DNA from 3 places in the Paenibacillus sp. FSL R5-0341 genome. Region 3 is predicted to be linked to each of the others. Evidence: riboswitches for the same ligand, from Rfam matches in the RefSeq annotation. Region 3 holds a riboswitch; each other region holds the start of a gene.
The links. Region 3 has a riboswitch for thiamine pyrophosphate ahead of MKX75_RS04360 (ECF transporter S component). Riboswitches for the same ligand answer to the same signal wherever they lie in the genome.
Positions count from the first base shown of each region.

Region 1: it holds a riboswitch for thiamine pyrophosphate, as region 3 does, so the genes downstream of both, MKX75_RS02260 (ABC transporter substrate-binding protein) here and MKX75_RS04360 (ECF transporter S component) in region 3, are expected to answer to the same signal.
Region 2: it holds a riboswitch for thiamine pyrophosphate, as region 3 does, so the genes downstream of both, thiC (phosphomethylpyrimidine synthase ThiC) here and MKX75_RS04360 (ECF transporter S component) in region 3, are expected to answer to the same signal.

Region 1 covers NZ_CP150241.1:461,385-468,352, reverse strand. Annotated here, with positions in the region: gene serS (serine--tRNA ligase) at 1-195, opposite strand, end outside; gene MKX75_RS02275 (MFS transporter) at 584-1,819, shown strand; gene MKX75_RS02270 (hypothetical protein) at 2,256-2,765, opposite strand; gene MKX75_RS02265 (VOC family protein) at 2,992-3,378, shown strand; TPP riboswitch at 3,540-3,652, shown strand; gene MKX75_RS02260 (ABC transporter substrate-binding protein) at 3,859-4,899, shown strand; gene MKX75_RS02255 (thiamine-binding protein) at 5,154-5,444, shown strand; gene MKX75_RS02250 (ABC transporter permease) at 5,444-6,202, shown strand; gene MKX75_RS02245 (ABC transporter ATP-binding protein) at 6,240-6,968, shown strand, end outside.
Region 2 covers NZ_CP150241.1:695,750-702,717, forward strand. Annotated here, with positions in the region: gene MKX75_RS03290 (S-layer homology domain-containing protein) at 1-556, shown strand, start outside; gene MKX75_RS03295 (Fe-Mn family superoxide dismutase) at 645-1,925, opposite strand; gene MKX75_RS03300 (alpha/beta hydrolase) at 2,130-3,155, opposite strand; gene MKX75_RS03305 (IclR family transcriptional regulator) at 3,515-4,258, shown strand; TPP riboswitch at 4,408-4,521, shown strand; gene thiC (phosphomethylpyrimidine synthase ThiC) at 4,943-6,721, shown strand.
Region 3 covers NZ_CP150241.1:959,069-966,036, forward strand. Annotated here, with positions in the region: gene MKX75_RS04335 (extracellular solute-binding protein) at 85-1,404, shown strand; gene MKX75_RS04340 (sugar ABC transporter permease) at 1,544-2,416, shown strand; gene MKX75_RS04345 (carbohydrate ABC transporter permease) at 2,423-3,277, shown strand; gene MKX75_RS04350 (radical SAM/SPASM domain-containing protein) at 3,418-4,293, shown strand; gene MKX75_RS04355 (pectate lyase) at 4,621-5,289, shown strand; TPP riboswitch at 5,334-5,442, shown strand; gene MKX75_RS04360 (ECF transporter S component) at 5,674-6,267, shown strand; gene MKX75_RS04365 (ABC transporter ATP-binding protein) at 6,268-6,968, shown strand, end outside.

The sequences.
Region 1 (6,968 bases), 500 kb from region 3:
CCCGGCTTGCATGAGTCTGCCAATGTCCGCGGATAACGTATTGCGCAATCTGCGTCCTTCTTCCGATTCCTGCAAAAGTGCTCTGCGTTCTTCATCCCGCTCCAGCAATGTACGAATGTTGATCTTGATTTTTTTCCCGTCTGCTGCGGCCTGAACCTCTTCTGCATGTGCCCGAATCCATTTCATTTCTAACATGGTCACCGTCTCCTTTGGCTGTAAAAATACAAAGAGCGCCCTCATCCCTTGGGACGAGGAGCGCTCTGCTCGCGGTGCCACCCAACTTGCTGAATCAGGATATCCTGCTTCCAGCCTCTTGGTCCGCGATAACGGGCGGTTCCGGTTAACTTGGGGAAATATCGCTCCCCTGGCGAAAACGCCTCCGAGTTGGATGCTCTTCAACGGCATGGTCCGATCTGTAATTGTTGTGTCTCAGTATATACGATCGTCAGACCAAATTGCAACCTTATGTATCGATCAGGAATTCATGGCACAACTTGACATGTCCTGTTATGATAGACTTTGTCTCCATGATTACGCTTTATTCTGATTCTCAATTTATGTATATAAGTAGAAGGAGTTCGTTATGAAAAAATTACTGTGGATCGGATGTCTGTCCTATTTCCTGATTGGACTGGCACACGTTGTACTCGGTTCCATTCTACCGGTTGCACTTGAACATTACGGCAAAGATTATAGCCAAGGCGGAACGCTGATCTTCGCTCAATTTGCCGGATTCCTGGGTGGTGTATTGTTATCCCCATGGCTGAACAGACGTTTCGGTAAACGGGGAGGTCTGTTAATCGCCACAGGGTTGCTCTGTATTGCAGAATTATCCTACATGCTGTTGCCACCATGGGGCTGGATGTTCGTCATCGCACCCGCAGCCGGCTTCGGATTCGGAATGGTTGAAGCTGTCATTGGCACCATTATCATCGCTGCAATCAAAGACAATACGGCCGTTGCCATGAGTCGACTGGAAGTGTTATTCGGAATCGGGGCGATGGTCATGCCGCTCATTGCCAGTGGTCTGATTGCTGCCGGATACTGGCGCCTTTCCTTTCTCGTTGTTGCGATCTGCGCAGCACTAACCTTTATATTCTGGGCGAAAGGATCATTCGGTGAGCTAGACCAGGTGCTGGATCGACGAGGTTCAAATCATGCTTCGGTACATACGCACTCTGCTGGAACATCGGGTGAGATGCACACCGCACCTGCCAGTTCATCCGGCCCAACCTATCGCGGACGTAACCTGACTCTGCTAGTACTATTCGTCCTGTTCTTCTTCCTATACGTTGGCACGGAGATGAGTCTTGCGAACTTCATGCCAGCGATCCTGATTGAGAAAATGAACATGAAGGAAGCCGGAGCAGCGCTTAGCGTCACCTGTTTCTGGATTGCCATGTCTGTGGGAAGACTCTTCGCCGGGTATATCGCAGAGAAATTCCAATACCGCGTGTATGTCCTGTACAGTTGTCTCGCGTCTGTTCTTTTGTTAATGGTATTTCCATTTACGAACCAAATCTGGTCTGCGTTTCTCATCATCTTGCTGCTTGGACTTGCGATGTCAGGAATTTTCTCCATTGCCCTTGTCTTCGCCAGTAAACTGCTGCCTGGAACCGAAGAATCCACACCCAGCATTTTGATTGCCTCAGGCGGGGTTGGCGGTGCCATTCTGCCTTTGACGACGGGGTGGAGTCTTGATCATCTGGCGGTTAATCAGTCTGCATGGATGCTTGCGATCTTTGCGGTTGGCCTGCTTGTCATTAGCGTGATCACATATCAATGGCAGAACAAATATGTCGTAGATCCAGCAACTTAACAGTTATGTGTTGATGCAGTCCTGAGAATTAGAATCAGAATTAGAGTACCTATTAAATACATCAAGATGCCCACCTTCATGACCTGACAGTGGACATCTTTTTTGTAGCGTTATTCCATTCTAACGAACCTGGCACACGCTATTCATCTGCATTTCAGGATATTTGAAATCTAACGAATCCTAGAGACGTTATTATAGTTAATTATCTCAAATTCAAGGTCTCGTTGGAGGTTTTTTGCATAATAACGCCGCTGAGATTCGTTAGATTTCTCATTCCCTAGAAACTGGCCTAATAAGGTGTCCTCGATTCGTTAGCACTGTTATCATGGTGGGAAGTGCCCTATCTTTTCCTCTCTAATCACCTTTCATGAAAGGTGATCATGCGAACTATTCTTTTGCACAAGATTGCCCAGGAAATACTTTAGGCCCATCTGAATCACACACTTTTGTTAACGACAGGCATTACGGGCCCGTTATCCTTGATAAATTTACCGAATACATATCGGACGAGTGGCCCCAGAACGATCAACTGATATGGAAGTGCCAAGCTGAAGTTACGAGCGATCGTCTGAAGATAGGTACGGAATATGGAACCCCCACTTAACTGATCCGCAAGATATGCCGAGATCATTCCATACATGGACATGATCAGAACCATGCCAATTACCATAAAAAATGACATGGCGAGCACACCAAGAATCTTGTTGGACTTGTCGAAAGGCAAGGAGAATGCAATCTTTCTCGCCACAGGGCCAACAATGAAGGATTCCACCAGAAACGCGATGACAAAACACAATATGAATTGAAGCATTATTTCAAGCGGGGACATCTTACCGAGTAACCCACTGTGCCATAGATTGAAGAACATCATGACCACGACCATCCCTGTACACATCATTAATCCGAAAATAATTTGTTCCTTCTTGCTTGTTGGCAATTCTCTCATCCTCTCTGTTTACCTTCGTAATTATAGAGATGATGAACCCCACCACATAAGTGAACATTCTGTGAACTACATAATAAATAGATGGTTACTCCAGCTCAATTTCACACGTGTACATATCACTAATCCCTACTTGACAGCTAGGTTTTATACAACTATCATACTCCTTAATATGCTAGGGAAATGTTGGTCAAAAATACATTCACGGATCATAAGGGGGATTACTACGATGAGTTTTCAAAAGCGCATCGACCACGTCGGCATTGCCGTTCGTGATCTGGATACCACACTCCGTTTCTATACGGAGGTTGTTGGACTGGAACTGAAAGACCGGGTGACACATACAAACGGCGTCATTCAGCTTGCCTTCCTCGGCTTCAATGGAAGCAATGAGACGGAAATAGAGTTAATTCAAGGGTACAGCGACAAGCTGCCTGCCGAAGGTACGGTGCACCATTTTGCCATCCATGTAGATGACCTTGATTCTGAGTACAAACGCGTCCAAGCCACCGAAGCCGAATTTATCGATGGAGAAATCATCACACTGCCTAACGGTTACCGTTATTTCTTCATCTATGGTCCGGAGAAAGAATGGATCGAATTCTTCCAACGTTGAGAAATTCAGCTGGAGTGTGGACAGTTAGGACGGTTCAATAATGACCTCTGTAATTCGTTTGATGGATGGCATGCTCCACTCCGACCGCACTCTATCCAGTTCCTGACTGGACACGTTCCACCCGCTGGCCTATAATTACACCTAGTAATGCCCGTAACTTCATAGTTTCCCAGGGGAGTCGGAATTGGCCGGCTGAGAGTGTATCCCACCAAGATACTAACCCTTAGACCTGATCTGGATCATGCCAGCGTAGGAATCGGAGTATATCGAAATGGCACAGCCCTATGGCTGAACGCCACCTCTCTAACGCCTGCACGCGTCCCGGATTACGGGACGCTTTTTTTGTTTTATTTATCGAAACAAAAATAAGTCATCCAGATCCAACTGGTATAAATCTGTCGATTTATGCAAGATGATTGGATATGAAGCCAAGGAGTACCCGTGCCAATCGGCCGGACATACCGAAGGAGAGAATCAAAAATGAATTGGCGTAAAACAATGGGATTGTTGCTCTTATGCGTACTACTGGTGACGGTGGCCGCATGTGGCGGCAAAGAAGCTGCCCCGGCAGAACAGAACGGCAGCACGAATACGGAAAGCAGCAACGAAGGTGACACTGCCGCTCTGAAAGATATTAGAGTGGTGCTCGACTGGACACCGAATACGAATCATACCGGCCTGTATGCGGCCGTGGATCAAGGTTTTTATAAGGCAGAAGGCTTGAACGTGGAGATTGTTCAACCAGGTGCTGGTGGAGCAGATACGATGGTTGCATCGAATGAAGTGCCTTTTGGCGTAAGTTATCAGGAGAGTGTAACTCAAGCCCGCACACAGGGTGTTCCACTCGTCTCCATTGCAGCAGTTATTCAGCATAATACATCCGGGTTCGCTGCTCCGGCGGATCGAAATATCAAGTCACCCAAAGATTTTGAAGGTAAAACTTATGGCGGTTGGGGCTCTCCTGTTGAAGAAGCCGTGATGCAATCCATTATGGAGGGCGACGGAGCTGATGTATCCAAAGTGAAAAACATTAACATGGGTGACGCTGACTTTTTCACCGCAGTCAAACGGGACATCGATTTCGCGTGGATTTTCTACGCTTGGACGGGTATTGAAGCCGAACTGCGCGGAGAACCGATCGACATGTTATATGTGAAAGATTATTCAGATGCACTGGATTACTACACACCTGTCCTCGTAACGAACGAGCAGACGATTCAGAACGATCCTGAGCTGGTGAAAGCATTCTTGAAAGCCACTTCCGAAGGATATCAATACGCGATTGATCATCCCGAAGATGCAGCGAACATTCTGATCAAAGCTGTACCGGATCTGGACAAGGAATTGGTACTGGCAAGCCAGAAATGGCTCAGTCCCAAGTACACAGATGACGCCCCACGCTGGGGTGAACAAAAACAGGAAGTGTGGCAGAACTACACCGACTGGATGTTTAGCAAACAACTGCTGGATGAACAGATCGATGTGAGCAAAGCATATACAAACGAGTTTTTACCCCAATAAAAATTGCTTAAGTTTAACTTTTTCACACAAGAACGAAGAGTGCAGAACCCATCTGAAGAAGCGAAGCGCCCACCTAAAAGCTTTCTGAAAGAAAGCTCCTTCGGAAGCATATGCTATCCCCGGATTTCTTCCATTAGAATTCATTAAAGAAATCCGGGGATAACAGTGATCGGAAGAGGGTACTGCAATCGAAGTTATAAGTGTAAATCTGGTTCAATTCATGCAATTTATCACGAAAGGAGCCGTGATCTCTCATGGCAAGCACACTACTTAGCATTCAGGTTATTCCGAAAACGCCAAATGGCGAGAACTCTTATCCTTACGTAGATCGTGCCATTGAAGTTATTCAGCAATCTGGCCTGAAGTATCAGGTGAACGCGCTCGACACCACGATGGAGGGGGAACTGGAAGAACTGCTCGAGGTTGTCCGTAAAATGCACGAGGTACTCGTAGAGGCTGGCAGCCCAAGCATCATCTCTCAGATCAAAATCGCCCATAGCCCTACTGGCTTCAGCATGGATACCCTGACGGAGAAGTATCGCTAATGCCTGCCTATTTCAAAAGTGTATGGCCGCCCATTGTGGCGGTTATTCTCTTTATAGCGATATGGCAGGGAGCCGTCTCCCTGTTCCATATTGAGAAATGGATGCTGCCTGCACCGTCCGACATCGCCCGCGAAGCGACAACCCAGGCCGAGCGACTTGGCATGCATGCCTCCGCAACCATTCAGTTAACGCTGATCGGATTTGCGGCTGGCACAGCGGTCGGATTGCTGATTGCGATGGTGCTGCATTTGGTCCCTTTTCTCAAGTCAGCCCTGTATCCTTTACTTATTCTTAGTCAAAATATCCCGACCATCGCGCTCGCACCGCTCCTCTTAATCTGGTTCGGATTCGGGCTGCTGCCCAAGCTGATTACGATCATCCTGGTCTGTTTCTTCCCCGTTGCAGTGGCGGCCATGGACGGCTTGACCCGTACAGATGCAGCGATGATGAACTATATGCGCATGGCTGGTGCGAAACGTCATCAGATCTTCTGGAAGCTGGAGCTTCCCCATGCGCTGCCATCCGTGTTCTCCGGTGTCAAAATCGCCGCTACCTATAGCGTGATGGGTGCCATCATCGCCGAATGGATTGGTGCAGACAAGGGTATTGGTTATTATATGATGCTGCAAAAGTCAGCTTATCGTACGGACCGCCTATTCGTGGCGATCATGATTATTGTCGCGCTCAGCTTGCTGCTCTTCCTGCTCATTGCGCTGCTGGAGAAGCTGCTCGTGCGCTGGCGGCCACAGAAGCGATAGTAAAGATGTAATCTGTATATTAGGAAGTGATGATCATATGAATCGGCAACAGGACGGACAAGTCCTGCCTAGAGGAGGAGCAAGCGTAATGGAGCCCAAGCATGGTGAAAAGTTTCACTCGGCTACCCCTGATCAACCTGCCAATGCTACTCCTGCTCTTGTTCCACCTGCACTGGACGTTGTTAATGTTCATGCCTCATTCCGCGAACGACGGAGCAGATTATCGGTTCTGAACGGCCTGTCCCTGACTGTGGAGCAAGGCGAGTTTGTCGCTATTGTTGGGCCTTCTGGCTGCGGCAAAAGCACCCTGTTCCATATCATCGGCGGTCTGCTGAAGCCCCAGGAAGGGCAAGTGCTGATGAATGATCTCAATGTGACCGGCCAACGTGGCAAGATCAGTTACATGCCACAACAGCCTGCTCTTTTCCCTTGGCGTACCATTGAAGATAACGTACTACTTGCTGGTGAAGTAGCTTCCAGCGCTCCCCCTCGGGCCGAAGCACTTGCAGAGGCTCGAAAGTGGTTAAGCAGCGTGGGTCTTGCTGGGTTTGAGCAGGCCTATCCTCATATGCTGTCGGGCGGAATGCAGCAGCGTGCTGCCTTTTTGCGTGCCCTGCTCAGTCCGCAGGAACTGATGCTGCTGGACGAACCTTTCAGCGCGCTGGATGCCCTGACACGTAGCGACATGCAGCGCTGGCTGCTCGATATCTGGGAACAGAACCGCCGCTCGGTGCTGTTCATCACCCACAACATCGAAGAAGCATTG
Region 2 (6,968 bases), 260 kb from region 3:
AGCACAGCCTTATATTCAAGGGTATGCTGATGGCAGTTTCAGACCCGAACGCTCCGTAACTCGTGCGGAGATGGCTACGCTGATTACTCGTGTTCTGGGCACGTCAACAACGGAAGGGAATCACACGTTTAAAGATGTGAAACCTACTCACTGGGCAGAATTGGCCATTGCGGCTGCTGCCCAATCCGGTTACGTTAAAGGCTACACGGATGGCAGCTTTAAGCCAGATCAAGCAATGACTCGTGCCGAATTAGCCAGCGTGTTACAGCACTTGTTAAACACTGAACAGACAGCTGATGAAGCGAATACATTTAATGATGTGAACGATCATTGGGCTCAGCAAGCGATAGCTCGATTGAACGCGGCAGGAGTAGTTACAGGGTATGCTGATGGTACCTTCCGTCCAAGTCAGCCTGTAACTCGCGCTGAAGCCGTCACGATGCTCAACAAACTGATCGGTCTTGATCCTGCAACGAATGCAGTAAGACAGTGGTCGGATGTGCCTAATACACATTGGGCTTATAAAGCAATTGAAGCGGCATCGATTAGTCAGTAATACTGATATACTAGTATCAACCCAAAAGAGATATCATTCAGTCATTCGGCTGGAGATATCTCTTTTTTCTATCCATCTAACCCAAAGCTTAATAAGGCGGCCACAATAGCTTGCGTGCCGTTTCGTACCGCTCGGCTACAGCCGGCCAGTAGACCACATTCCACCAGTCTTCAATATACTTTTTGCGCTCGTTCTGATGCTTCAGATAGTAGGCGTGTTCCCACACATCCAGTGGCAGGAGAGGAACGATGTCGGACTGGGACAGGTTCTGGTGTTTTTCCGCCTGCAAAATCTCCAAACGGTGTGCTCTCGGGCTCCAGACCAGCATCGCCCAGCCACTGCCTTCCACTTTGTTTGCGGCTTCCGTGAATTGATTCTTAAACGCTTCATAACTTCCGAAATCGCGCTTAATCTGCTCTGCGAGCATGCCAGAAGGTTTGCCGCCGCCAGCAGGGTTCATAATCGTCCAGAAGATCGTGTGCAGGTAGTGGCCTGCCCCGTTAAAGGCGAGTTCACGTTCCCAGTGCTTGATGAGTTCAAAGTTATTCTTTTTTCGCGATTCCGCCAGTTTTTTCTCTGCTATATTTAGTCCGTCCACATAAGATTGATGGTGTTTGTCATGATGGATACGCATCGTCAGCTCATCAATATGTGGCTCCAGCGCATTGTACGCATAGGGAAGGGGAGGAAGTGTGTGTCCTCCAATGGGTACCGGCTTTTCTTTGACCTGAGGTGAGGTAGAGACAGGCTGGCTCGCAGCACTTCCGCTGGGGGAAGGCTGAAGTGCTGCGGATTGGATCTGTGCTGAAGCAACAGGTGCATTTTCATTTCCCTCTGGGGAAGCTGGAGCTTCTGAAGCTTGGCGATGGATGCTTCCTGACCCTGAGGCATGCAACGCATTTTCCAGCAAAAGTGATGGCTCGGAATCCGTTTCTCGCAAGATGCCAGGTTGACCGAGCGTATCCAATACACCCAGAAAGTACTCCGATTCGCGAATAAAATGCAGAATGAGTACTTTGGCAAGCGGAACAGCTTGCACAGCAGTACTTTGCTCCAGAAGAACATACAGCTGCTTGATGAACTCCCTGGATTGCTGACGAGCTGCCGCCACAAGTTGATCGATACAACGAATGATGTAAGGAGCAGGTGGATGAGTTGCGGGCAATAGTTGTTTTAAAATCTGATTCGCTACTCGCTCGCTGTTTGCAAAGATAGCCTCCCATTCCTCCAATACCTTGACGTATGCGGGCTCCAGATCAGGAACCAGTGCACGAATAACGAGCGTATGTTCCTTCTCCTGCTCCTTCCAGAAACGAATTTCCTCCAATATCCGCAGAGGCAGCAGGTGACCATATTCATACCAGTTCATATACGCGAGACCTCCTCCAGATGAAATTCAAAAATGCAAAATAGTTCATACAGGTAACCTAATCCGACCAATGATCTATGCGTTCAGACCGTCTGTTCATGCGTCACAAGAGTATATTCCGCGAGCCTGTTGTCCTATGAGTGCAAAAAAAAAGAGCCCCTGAGGGCTCTGGAATGAACGAAAAGTTCGAGGATTGAAATTTGGTTATTGTCCACTATTCGTGTTTTGCACATCGTCACTGCTTGTCTTCGTTACATGACTCAGGAAAGTTGAGACACGGCGCAGGTATTCTTTCGGATGCTCCCGGAAAATAAGTTCATGATGCGCGTCCTGGACAATCCATACATCCGAATACGGATTAGTCTGGTTGGCGGCGAGTTGCTCTGCAATCGGGTATGGAGCCTTCTCGTCTTCCGTACCATGAATGAAGAAGATCGGGAACGGATAGTCCTCTTTTTTCACTTCCTGATAAGGGATCTGTTGCAATCCGGTACCATTCAGAACAGGGAACAACAGCTTCATGATCTCCAGTGTAGGCTGACGCGGGAGATCGATCTGGTTGTGAATGTTGTGATACAGCGTATCTGGCTCCAGCAGGAACGCACTGTCCAGAATCATCGCATCGACTTCCTGCGTAATCAGTCCGGTTTGTAGCGCCGTACCGGCACCCATGGAGAAGCCCCAGACAACCAGTTCCTGTGCACCGCGCTGCTTGGCAAACTGGATCGCGCCCAGCAATTGCTGTGACTCAGCTTTGCCACCGGTGGCTACAGCTTTGTTCACCTGGGAGGCGAAGCCATAATCGAACATGACGACGTTGAACCCAAGTTGATGGGCATAGTGTGCCAGGTCATACATGGGTACCCATGTTTCTTCACGATTGGCACCATAGCCGTGACTGAAAATAATCGTTTTGCTTGCGGCATTGTCAGCAGGAATATACCATCCCTGCATCGTCCGGCTGCCATCTGCTGCCGGGAACGTGATGTCTTCGTACTTCATATTCTTGGCCTGCATCGGATTGGAGAAGACCGGCGCTACTGTTGGATTGGATAATACCCATGCGATATAACCATGCAGTGCAATAAAACAAAACAGTAGAAAAAATACAACGGAGAGCAGCAACGCTACGATAATATGTTTGAACCGAATCAGCCTCGGTGATAGCGAAGAGGGCAGATCGGACACTTTTGTTTGCAGCGGGGCTTCGCTCTGGGATGTTGGATACATGAATGCCCCTCCTTTGAAGTTCAGTTGAAGATAACAACGACATGAAAAGAGAATTGCGTCTATTTCAGAGCCTGCTTCAGAGCGATATCTTAATGTAATATATCTTTATCGTATGTTCCAATATAGTCAAAGTCAATTGATTGAGGGCATTTGTTACGCAATTGTTATATAGTTCTTAAGATATATGGGTAACATTACCTTAGTGTGCAAATTACAGGGGATTAAGTCTTATAAAAAGGAAAATTTTACACTTTCTCCTATTCTGAATTTGGCTCTTTTTGGTTTACAGATGAGACCGTTTCTCATATAATTTATGTAACCAAGTTTCATGTGATGAAACATGAGGAGGGCATTATGCCATGGAAGATCGTAAGTTAACCGTCCGGGCTGTGGAACGGGCGCTGGATATATTATTATGTTTTACCACACGCAGTGATCTGGGACTCACCGAGATTGCCAGCCAGATTGGTTTGCACAAAAGTACAGTGCACCGCCTGATGGCTACGCTGGAGGATCGAGGGTTCGTGATCCGGGATGCGGCAACGGAGAAGTACCGACTTGGCATCCGAATCTGGGAGCTGTCAGCTCATATGTCCCGCAGTGATGATCCGGCTATTCTATTGCTGCCTGCGATGGAGCGACTGAGAGATCGATTGGGGGAGACGGTAAGTCTGTACCTGCGTGATGGCAGTGAACGGATTCGGATTCAGGCGGTGCAAAGTGATCAGGCGATTCGCCGTGTCGCTCCCGTTGGCGTTAGACTCCCGTTGTCTGTGGGGGCTTCCAGCAAAGTCCTGATGGCTTTTGCCACGGACGATGATCGTGAAGAACTGATGAATGGACCGGAATGGCCAGTGTTTATTGATCCGGCGGTGTATTTGGCGCAGATGGGAGACATCCGGGATAACGGATATGCCACAAGTTATGAGGAACGTGAGCCGGGGGCTGCCGCGGTATCGGTACCAATTATGGATCGCAGAGGCAATATTGCAGCTGCCCTCTCGGTCTCGGGACCTGTCAGTCGACTTTCACAGGAGACTTTGCATGAATATGCACCTGTATTAAAGGAATCGGCTACGCAGATGGGGCTCATGTTATCCTGATGTTGATGTAAGGTTCGTCTCCAATGGAGTTTGATCATTTGGAATATAAAGGTTGTTTTTATGTTCCGGTTGCGCTAATCTGTTATGGACGGCCCATCGGGGCCAGCTTCATTGAATATGAACTGCGGCGTGTGTATGCTGCAACTTGTTAACGTTACTGGGGGAGTCCGAATTGTCCGGACTGAGACGGAATCGCATGAGATTCCGGACCCTTTGCACCTGATCTGGATCATACCAGCGTAGGGAAGTAATCGGCGATATGACCACAACCACCACATGATGTGACCCTTGTAGTCTCCGTTAAGGAGCTGCATGAAGGTGCATTATTGGTGATGGACATTAAAAGTCGGTTCCTTCGGGGACCGGCTTTTTTATATACAGTGAACGGGCGATATAGCACATACTCCATGGACTTCTTTTTCAGTAACCTGCGAAAGTGGATTAGGCCAAAGAGAGAAGTCGCCATAGATCCATGATCTGTGGTAACCTCCGTTCTGTTGTTAACTGTACATGAATGATGTCTCCCCTGGTCTGGCGTAGGATCGCTCTTTCTTCTCTGCATTGCGCATGATTTGGGACAGGTACGTAACCAAGTTAATGATGATACCAACCAAACCAAGCGAACGAACACTGAGGAGGAGACAATCGAACATGAGTACAGGAAATCAAACGGGACAACAAGCGATGGAACAGGAACATAACGGTCAGCAGGTGGAAAAGGAAACAAGCGCGGCCGGACGGGTTCAGCCCTTTCCGGGTAGCCGTAAAGTCTACATTCAGGGCTCACGGCCGGACATTGCTGTTCCGGAGCGTGAAATAGCCCTTCATGACACGAATACTCCCCAAGGGGTGGAGCATAACGAACCGCTGCGTGTCTACGATACGAGCGGCCCCATGACTGATCCCGCATTTCACGCGGATATCCGCGCAGGTCTACCAGCTCTGCGCACCCGTTGGATCACAGCGCGTGGTGATGTCGAAGCTTACCAAGACCAACCGGAGGATAACGGACTGAAGCCCGGAGGAAAGAGAGCTGGAGCCGAAGAGTACCCTGGATTGCGCGGAAAACCGCTACGGGCACAGCCAGGACGCTGTGTGACTCAGATGCACTACGCGAGGCAGGGAGTCATTACGGCAGAGATGGAATTTGCCGCCATTCGTGAAGGCGTGGAGCCGGAATTTGTGCGGCAGGAGCTGGCGAGTGGACGGGCCATTCTGCCATCCAACATCAATCACCCGGAGAGTGAGCCGATGTTGATCGGTCGTCATTTTCACGTGAAGATCAATGCCAACATTGGTAATTCTGCCGTATCCTCTTCCATCGAGGAAGAGGTGGAGAAGATGACTTGGGCGGTACGTTGGGGATCGGATACCGTGATGGATCTGTCCACAGGCAAAGACATTCATACGACCCGGGAATGGATCATCCGCAATTCACCAGTGCCGATTGGCACGGTGCCGCTCTATCAGGCGCTGGAGAAGGTGAATGGCGAAGCGGAAGCGCTGACCTGGGAGTTGTACCGTGACACCCTCATTGAGCAGGCAGAGCAGGGCGTGGATTACTTTACGATTCATGCAGGCGTGCTACTACGTTATATCCCGATGACCGCCAAGCGAATGACAGGCATTGTGTCTCGAGGCGGGTCCATTATGGCAGCATGGTGTCTTGCGCATCATCAGGAGAATTTTTTGTACACCCATTTTGAAGAAATCTGCGAGATTATGAAAAGGTATGATGTGGCATTTTCACTGGGAGATGGACTTCGTCCAGGCAGTATCTACGATGCCAACGATGAAGCGCAGATGGCGGAACTGGCTACGCTCGGGGAGCTGACGCAGATCGCGTGGAAGCATGATGTGCAGGTGATGATCGAAGGTCCGGGGCATGTGCCGATGCATAAGATCAAGGAGAATGTGGACTTGCAGATGGAAATCTGCAAAGAAGCACCGTTCTACACACTTGGGCCGCTAACGACCGACATTGCGCCAGGATACGATCACATCACGTCCGCCATTGGGGCGGCTATGATTGGCTGGTTCGGCACGTCCATGCTCTGTTATGTTACGCCAAAAGAACATCTGGGCCTGCCCAACAAGGATGATGTGCGCGAAGGGGTTATTGCCTACAAGATCGCTGCTCATGCCGCCGATCTGGCGAAAGGCCATCCACGTGCTCAACGCCGAGATGATGCATTGTCCAAGGCGCGCTTCGAGTTCCGCTGGAGGGACCAATTCAATCTGTCTCTGGACCCGGAACGGGCATTATCCTACCATGATGAGACGCTGCCGGCAGAAGGCGCCAAAGAAGCTCATTTCTGCTCCATGTGCGGACCGAAGTTCTGTAGCATGCGCATTACGCAGGACATTCGTGCCTTTGCAGCGGACAAAGGATTGTCTGATCATGAAGCTGTAGCAGCGGGCATGCAGGAAAAGGCCGAGGAGGAGTATCGAACACGTTCCTAGGCGTCACTACAGCGTAAGCTGGGCAGTCTGAAATAGAGATAAAGCCGTCCCTCTCTGTCATTGCAGAGAAGAACGGCTTTTTTTGCTGTGACATGAGTTTATTTTAAACTAGGCTAGCGCTCTCCATGTTATTCAGAATTAGCTTTATGATTGTTCTGTGTCCATATCTTATACAGAATGCCTGCGATAACAAATAGGAGGGCGTCACTGAGCTTAGGAGCTCCTCCATATAGAAATGCAGAACAGG
Region 3 (6,968 bases):
AAGTAACATAGAAAATAAAGCGCTTACGAAATTGGCTTTATCCTTCATTTGATTCATATCACAACCTTGGGAAGGGGATTTTACATGAAGAAAATGCTGGTTTGGTTAGGGGTATGTATTCTTGCGGTGATGACGGTCTTGGGTGGATGCAGTACGACAAAGGAAGCATCCAACGAGTCATCTGGAGGAAACGGAGGAAACGCACAAGGGGGAGCGACCAAACTCATTTTCTGGACGTTTGTAGATGCGCATCAGAAGTTCTATGAGAGTATGGCAGAGCAATGGAATCAGGAGCATCCAGATCAACAGATTGAATTGGAAGCGACCACGATTCCATACGACGATATGCATACCAAGCTGCTGCTTGCATTACAGTCGGGTGTAGGTGCACCGGATCTAGTAGATATTGAGCAGAGCAAATTCCCCAACTTCATGAAAGGCGTTCCGCAACTGGTGGATCTGACAGACATGATCAAGCCAGAGCTGGATAACATTGTACAATCCCGTGTTGAGATCTACAGCAAGGAAGGCAAGTATTACGGTATTGATTATCATGTTGGTGCAACCGTCATGTATTACAACCAGGAGATTTTGGATCAGGCCGGTGTGAATGCGGATGACATCAAGACCTGGAGTGATTTTGAGCAGGCTGGGAAGCAGGTGCTCGCGAAGACAGGCAAACCGATGATTACATTTGAGGGTAACGGCAACTGGTCCTGGTGGCCAGCCATCAGTCAACAGAAATCGGATCAGGTGGATGCAGACGGTAATGTGACGGTGAACGCGCCTGTGAATGTGCAGACGATGAAATTTTTCCAACAGATGGTCAAGGAAGGGGTAGCAGCTGTCGCTCCTGGGGCGGGTCATGATACGGAAGAATACTTCGGTTATATGGACCAAGGCAGTTCGGCGGCGGTATTTATGCCATTCTGGTTCATGAATCGGTTCACGGACCATATTCCGGATCTGAAAGGGAAAATGATCATTCGTCCAATGCCGGCATGGGAAGAGGGCGGCAACCGTTCAGCAGGTATGGGTGGAACGGCAACGTCCATTACGAATCAGTCCGGTGCTGTGGAACTTGCCGAGCAGTTCCTTGCTTATGCGAAACTGTCCAAGGAAGGTAATCTTCAGATCTGGAAACAGCTTGGATTTGACCCGATCCGTACGGACGTATGGACCGATCCAACCATGAAGGAATCGAACAAATACACGGATTACTTCGGGGATGATATCTTCGATACGCTGCTGAGTGTAAAAGACGAGATTGCTCCGGTCAATATTCGGGAGAAGTCACCGGAAGTGTTCGATGCCGTACGTAATAAAGCCATGCCAGATATTTTCATTAATCTGAAAGATCCTGAACAGGTATTGAATGCTGTGCAGGCTGAATTAACCCGTTGAGATAGGAAAGGCTTAAACATCAATTACATTTCTTTCATACAGAGTATACGGTTCATTCCAGGTTGGAGGTTGGTCCAAAGTGCAGCTGCAAAAGGAAACAACGGTTTCTGTACGCGCCACCAGACGGCGGAGAGTACGGATGAGTGCTAGAACATGGGCGCCGTATCTGTTTGTACTACCGTTCATTTTGTCTTTTCTCATCTTCTTTGCCTACCCGTTATTTCGAGCCGGGGTTATGAGTTTCCAGCAGGTGCTCCCCGGAGACGTACAGTTTGTGGGGCTTGAGCATTACGGCAAGCTGTGGAATGCCGATTTTCGGGCAGCACTGTGGAATAGCACGCGTTACACGTTCTGGACGCTGCTCTTGTTGGTTCCTATCCCACTCGTGCTTGCTGTATTGCTCAATTCAAGTCGCATGATGGCTCGTAATGTGTTCCGCTCTGCTCTGTTTATTCCGGCACTGACCTCCGTTGTTGTAGCGGGGGTTGTGTTCCGGCTTATCTTCGGCGAGCTGGATGGTGCGCTGATGAATTCCATCCTGAACCTGCTGGGTATTCCGAGCCAGCAATGGTTGTACAGTTCGTCCCTTGCGATGGTCGCACTGGTTGTCCTGGCAGGTTGGCGCTGGATCGGGATTAACATGCTGTATTTTCTATCGGCATTGCAGAGCATCCCCAAGGATCTGTATGAAGCGGCAGATATCGATGGAGCGGGTGTGCTGAACAAATTCACCAAGATTACCGTGCCGATGCTCAAACCGATCACGATCTATGTGGTGACGATTACTTTGTATGGCGGATATGCCATGTTCACGGAGAGTTATATGCTCTGGGCAGGCAAACCGTCTCCACAAAATATCGGGTTAACGATGGTGGGGTACATCTACCAACAAGGTTTCCAGTATTTCAATCTGGGATTCGGTGCAGCAATTGGCATTACGCTGTTGGTGATTACACTCGTGATCAGCATGCTTCAGCTGACCGTACTCGGCATGTTCAGGAAGGAGGATTAGGACTTGATGCACAAATGGGGAGTCAAACTGAATGTGGCTTCACTGCTGTTACTGGTGTTGTTCGTGATCTTGGGTATCTTGATGCTATTTCCGTTATATGCGCTAATCCTCGCTTCGCTGAAACCGGCAACGGAACTGTTTCGATATGGACTCAATGTTCGATGGGATTGGGCGTTAATGAGCTTCGAGAATTACAAATCGATCTTCACCGGAACGGGAGCAGCAGGGAACTATTTTATATGGTACAAAAACAGTCTTGTCATCACGGCATTATTCACGGTATTAAGTCTGCTGTTCTCCTCCATGGTCGGATATGGGCTGGGGGTCTATCGGTTCAGGGGTCAGAATCTGATCTTCACCCTGGTGCTGGTTGTCATGATGATTCCGATGGAAATTATCCTTCTTCCCTTATACGAACTGACGATTAAGCTGAAGCTGATCAATACGGTGTGGGGCGTTATTCTGCCTTTTATCGTGGCACCTTTGCCCATCTTCTTCTTTAGGCAGTTTGCCCAAGGTTTGCCGAAGGACTTTATGGATGCAGGACGGATTGATGGTTGTAAGGAGTTTGGCATCTTCTTCCGCATTATGGTGCCCTTGATGGCTCCGGCATTTGGGGCGATAGCCATTCTGCAGGCCATGAACAGTTGGAATAACTTTCTCTGGCCACTCGTGGTGCTTCGGACAACCGAACAATTCACTTTGCCGATCGGACTCGCGTCTTTTGTATCGCCACTGGGCAATCATTACGAAGAACTAATCGCTGGAGCCGTGCTTGCCATTGTACCGATTCTGATTCTGTTCCTGTTCTTCCAGCGCTTTTTTATCTCAGGACTCACGGTTGGCGGGGTCAAAGGATAATGGCATAAATCTTTAAACCCGTAAACAGTTCAACAATTTACCTGAGCTCCCTAACCCGATATAATAGTGGTGGCGCATATTGGCCGGATCACAAATGCAGGTGGGATTGTTCTCCCTCCGAAGCAGAATGGGGACCCGAGTTGAAAACGTTCAAAAAAGTATATATTGAGATCACGAGTATCTGCAATTTGGCATGCAGCTTCTGCCCGCAGACACAGCGTGCCAAAGGATTCATCGACCCTGAAGTCTTCAACAATATACTGGATCAAGTTAAACCACATACCAACCATATTTATCTACATGTCAAAGGTGAACCCTTGTTGCATCCCAAAATAGATCTGCTGCTCGATTCCGCACATGCGAAGGGACTCAAGGTGAACATTACAACGAATGGTACACTGCTGCCCAAGACTCAGCACAAATTGCTCGGCAAACCGGCGCTGCGCCAGATGAACTTCTCTCTGCACAGCTTCGATGGGCATGAGGGTTCAACCGACCGTGACGGGTACCTGAGCAATATTCTGTCTTTTGTACATGAGGCTGTTAAGCACAATGTCATCATTTCATTCCGGCTGTGGAATCTGACGCAGGATAACTTCACGAATGCTCAGATGAACCGAAATCGGGAGACCCTTGAAGTACTGGAACGTGAGTTCAATCTGGACTTCCGCATTGAGGAAAAAGTAGTTCCGGGCAGCGGGGTCAAAATTGCCCCGAATGTATACCTGAATCAGGACCATGAGTTCCAGTGGCCAAGTCTGGATGCACCTGAAGATGACGGCAAAGGCTTTTGCCATGCGCTTCGCAGTCAGGCAGCTGTACTTGTCGATGGAACGGTGGTTCCATGCTGTCTCGATGGCGAGGGTGTCATTAACCTTGGTAACGTACACGAGAAGTCATTCTCGGAGATTATTGAGGGCGAGCGAGCGAACAATCTGGTGTATGGATTTTCCAAGCGGGAAGCTGTGGAAGAGTTGTGTAGGAAATGCGGGTATCGTCAGCGATTTGGAGCATAGAATATATTAGTGAATATACTTAACTCTCTATAAGATCACGTTGTCTATAACAGATGATGTGGTCTTTGTTGTGTTATTGAGGCTGTAAATAGAGCATATCCGAAGTTGATATCGGTACATCACAAGTAGACATGATACCGCAAAACATGCTGAAACATCAGGTCCTATGCTGGAAAATGGTTACGTGACCTAATGATTATTCTCGTAACATTCCTTTATTTGGTAGGATCAGGGTAGGTTCCGAAGACAGAGATTTCTTTCTTAGTTTATATGAAGACAAGTCTCTGCTTGAACCCATTCAATCCAAATAAGGGAGGATGTTTATTTATGAAAAAGATGTTGACGGTATTGTTGTCGGTAGGTCTGCTTGCTTCTGCATTTGGTGCAATTCCGGTGTCGGCAGCTCCCGAGATTGTAAAGACAACAATCATTGTTCCTAAAGGAACGACGTATGATGGGAAAGGCAAAAGTGTTGCCGCAGATCCCAAAACATTAGGAGATGGCAGCCAGGCCGAGAACCAGAAGCCTATTTTCCGATTAGAAGCAGGAGCTACGTTAAAAAATGTTGTGATTGAAGCACCGGCAGCCGATGGCGTGCACTGTTATGGCAATTGTAATATTGAGAATGTAACCTGGAAGGATGTCGGTGAGGATGCGCTCACGCTGAAATCCGCAGGCACTGTAAATATCACGGGTGGTGCGGCGTACAAGGCCTATGACAAAGTGTTTCAGATGAATGCCTCCGGTACGATCAATATTAAAAATTTCAAAGCGAATGATATTGGCAAGCTGGTGCGTCAAAATGGCGGAACATCCTATGCGGTCACAATGAATGTGTCCAACTCTGACATTTCCAATGTAAAGGATTCCATCCTGCGGACAGATAGCAGCTCTACTGTAGGTAAAATCACAAATACACGTTATTCCAAAGTGCCAACGCTGTTCAAGGGCTTTGCTTCAGGAAAAACGAGCCAGTCTGGAAACACGCAATATTAAAGGATTGCCACAATTACCCATCTGATGTACATTAGAAGCAATGAAATAAGTGAACCGGGAGCTCAATGAAGTTGGGCTGAGAGAGTGGCCTTGTGCCGCTGACCGTACATCTGATCTGGGTAATGCCAGCGTAGAGAACATGGATTTACAATGTGTAAGGGTGAAATGTGCAAATTAATGGGGAAAACAACATGACTTCTTTTAACTGCGGTGGTTGGTCTGCTGCAACGGAGAGGGAGTGATTGATATTCCGTCTTTTCGACATCCATCCCATACATCGTTGTGAGGATTGTATCCTGTGCGTAAGGCCTGCCCGGAACCGGGGAGGCTTTTTTTGTTTACTTTTATAACCCCCACAGGGAGCAGAGGAAGGAAGTAGAGAACATGGCAACAACAGCAGGCAACAAACGATTGAAACTAACGGATATTCTGGTAACCATCGTGATCGCAGTGGTGTTTGGAGTGATCTACAAGATATGGGGACCTACGTATGACCTGATGAAACCATTCGGCGTTCATGCGGAGCAGATGATCTACGGCATGTGGTTTATGGCAGGCACATTTGCATTTGTCATCATTCGTAAACCAGGCGTGGCGATTCTTGCCGAAGTTGCGGCTTCAACGGTAAGTGCCTTTCTGGGCAGTGAATGGGGCATGTCCACACTTGTATACGGTCTGTTGCAAGGACTCGGAGCCGAGATATTCTTCGCTGCATTTTTGTATCGCAAAACCAATCTGTTTGTCACCTGTCTTGCAGCCATAGGTGCAGCGGCGGCTTCGCTCTTGCTGGATTACCAGTACGGGTATATTGATTCACTCTCCGCGTGGAACTATACGTTATTTATCGGGTTCCGCTTCATTGGAAGTATTCTGATTGCCGGAGTGTTCGCTTATTATCTCGCCAAAGCATTGGAACTGACAGGTGTAACACGTTCGCTTAGACCAGTATCCAAACAAGATTATGAGGCTCTGGATTAGATGAACGGTGAAGGGAATTCGCAAGCGGTAAGTGTGACGAATCTAAGATGCAAGTTCCCGGGAGAGAAGGCCTTGGTATTTCAAGGCTTGTCTCTCTCTGTGCGTCAAGGGGAGAAAGTGTTGTTGCTTGGACCGAGTGGCTCCGGGAAATCGACGTTATTGCAAATATTGAGCGGTCTGATACCACGTTCAGTTGAGATCCCGATGAAATGTGATGATATCCAGATTCCGACAAAGGCGGGAGTGGTCTTTCAAGACCCGGATACCCAGTTCTGTATGTCCTATACGGATGAGGAGATCGCATTTGTGCTGGAAAATCGAAATATTCCGCGTGAAGAGATGGCGGGTCTGATTGAATATTATCTGGATCAGGTGGGGTTATCCTTTGAACAAAATCGGACATTAATCCAATCGATGTCTCAGGGGATGAAGCAGCGTCTTGCGATCGCTTCGATGCTTGCCATGGACCCGGAGGTGTTGTTTCTGGATGAACCCACTGCACTGCTGGATGATGAGGGGACTTCCCAGGTGTGGGATACCGTCAAACGGATCGCCAGTGACAAGACGTTAATTATCGTTGAACATAAAATTAATGAGATTGTCGATATGGTCGACCGCATCGTTGTGTTATCACCTGAAGGAAAGATCGTGGCAGATGGGCCAGCACAGCAGGTATTCACGCATGAACGTGACAAGCTGAA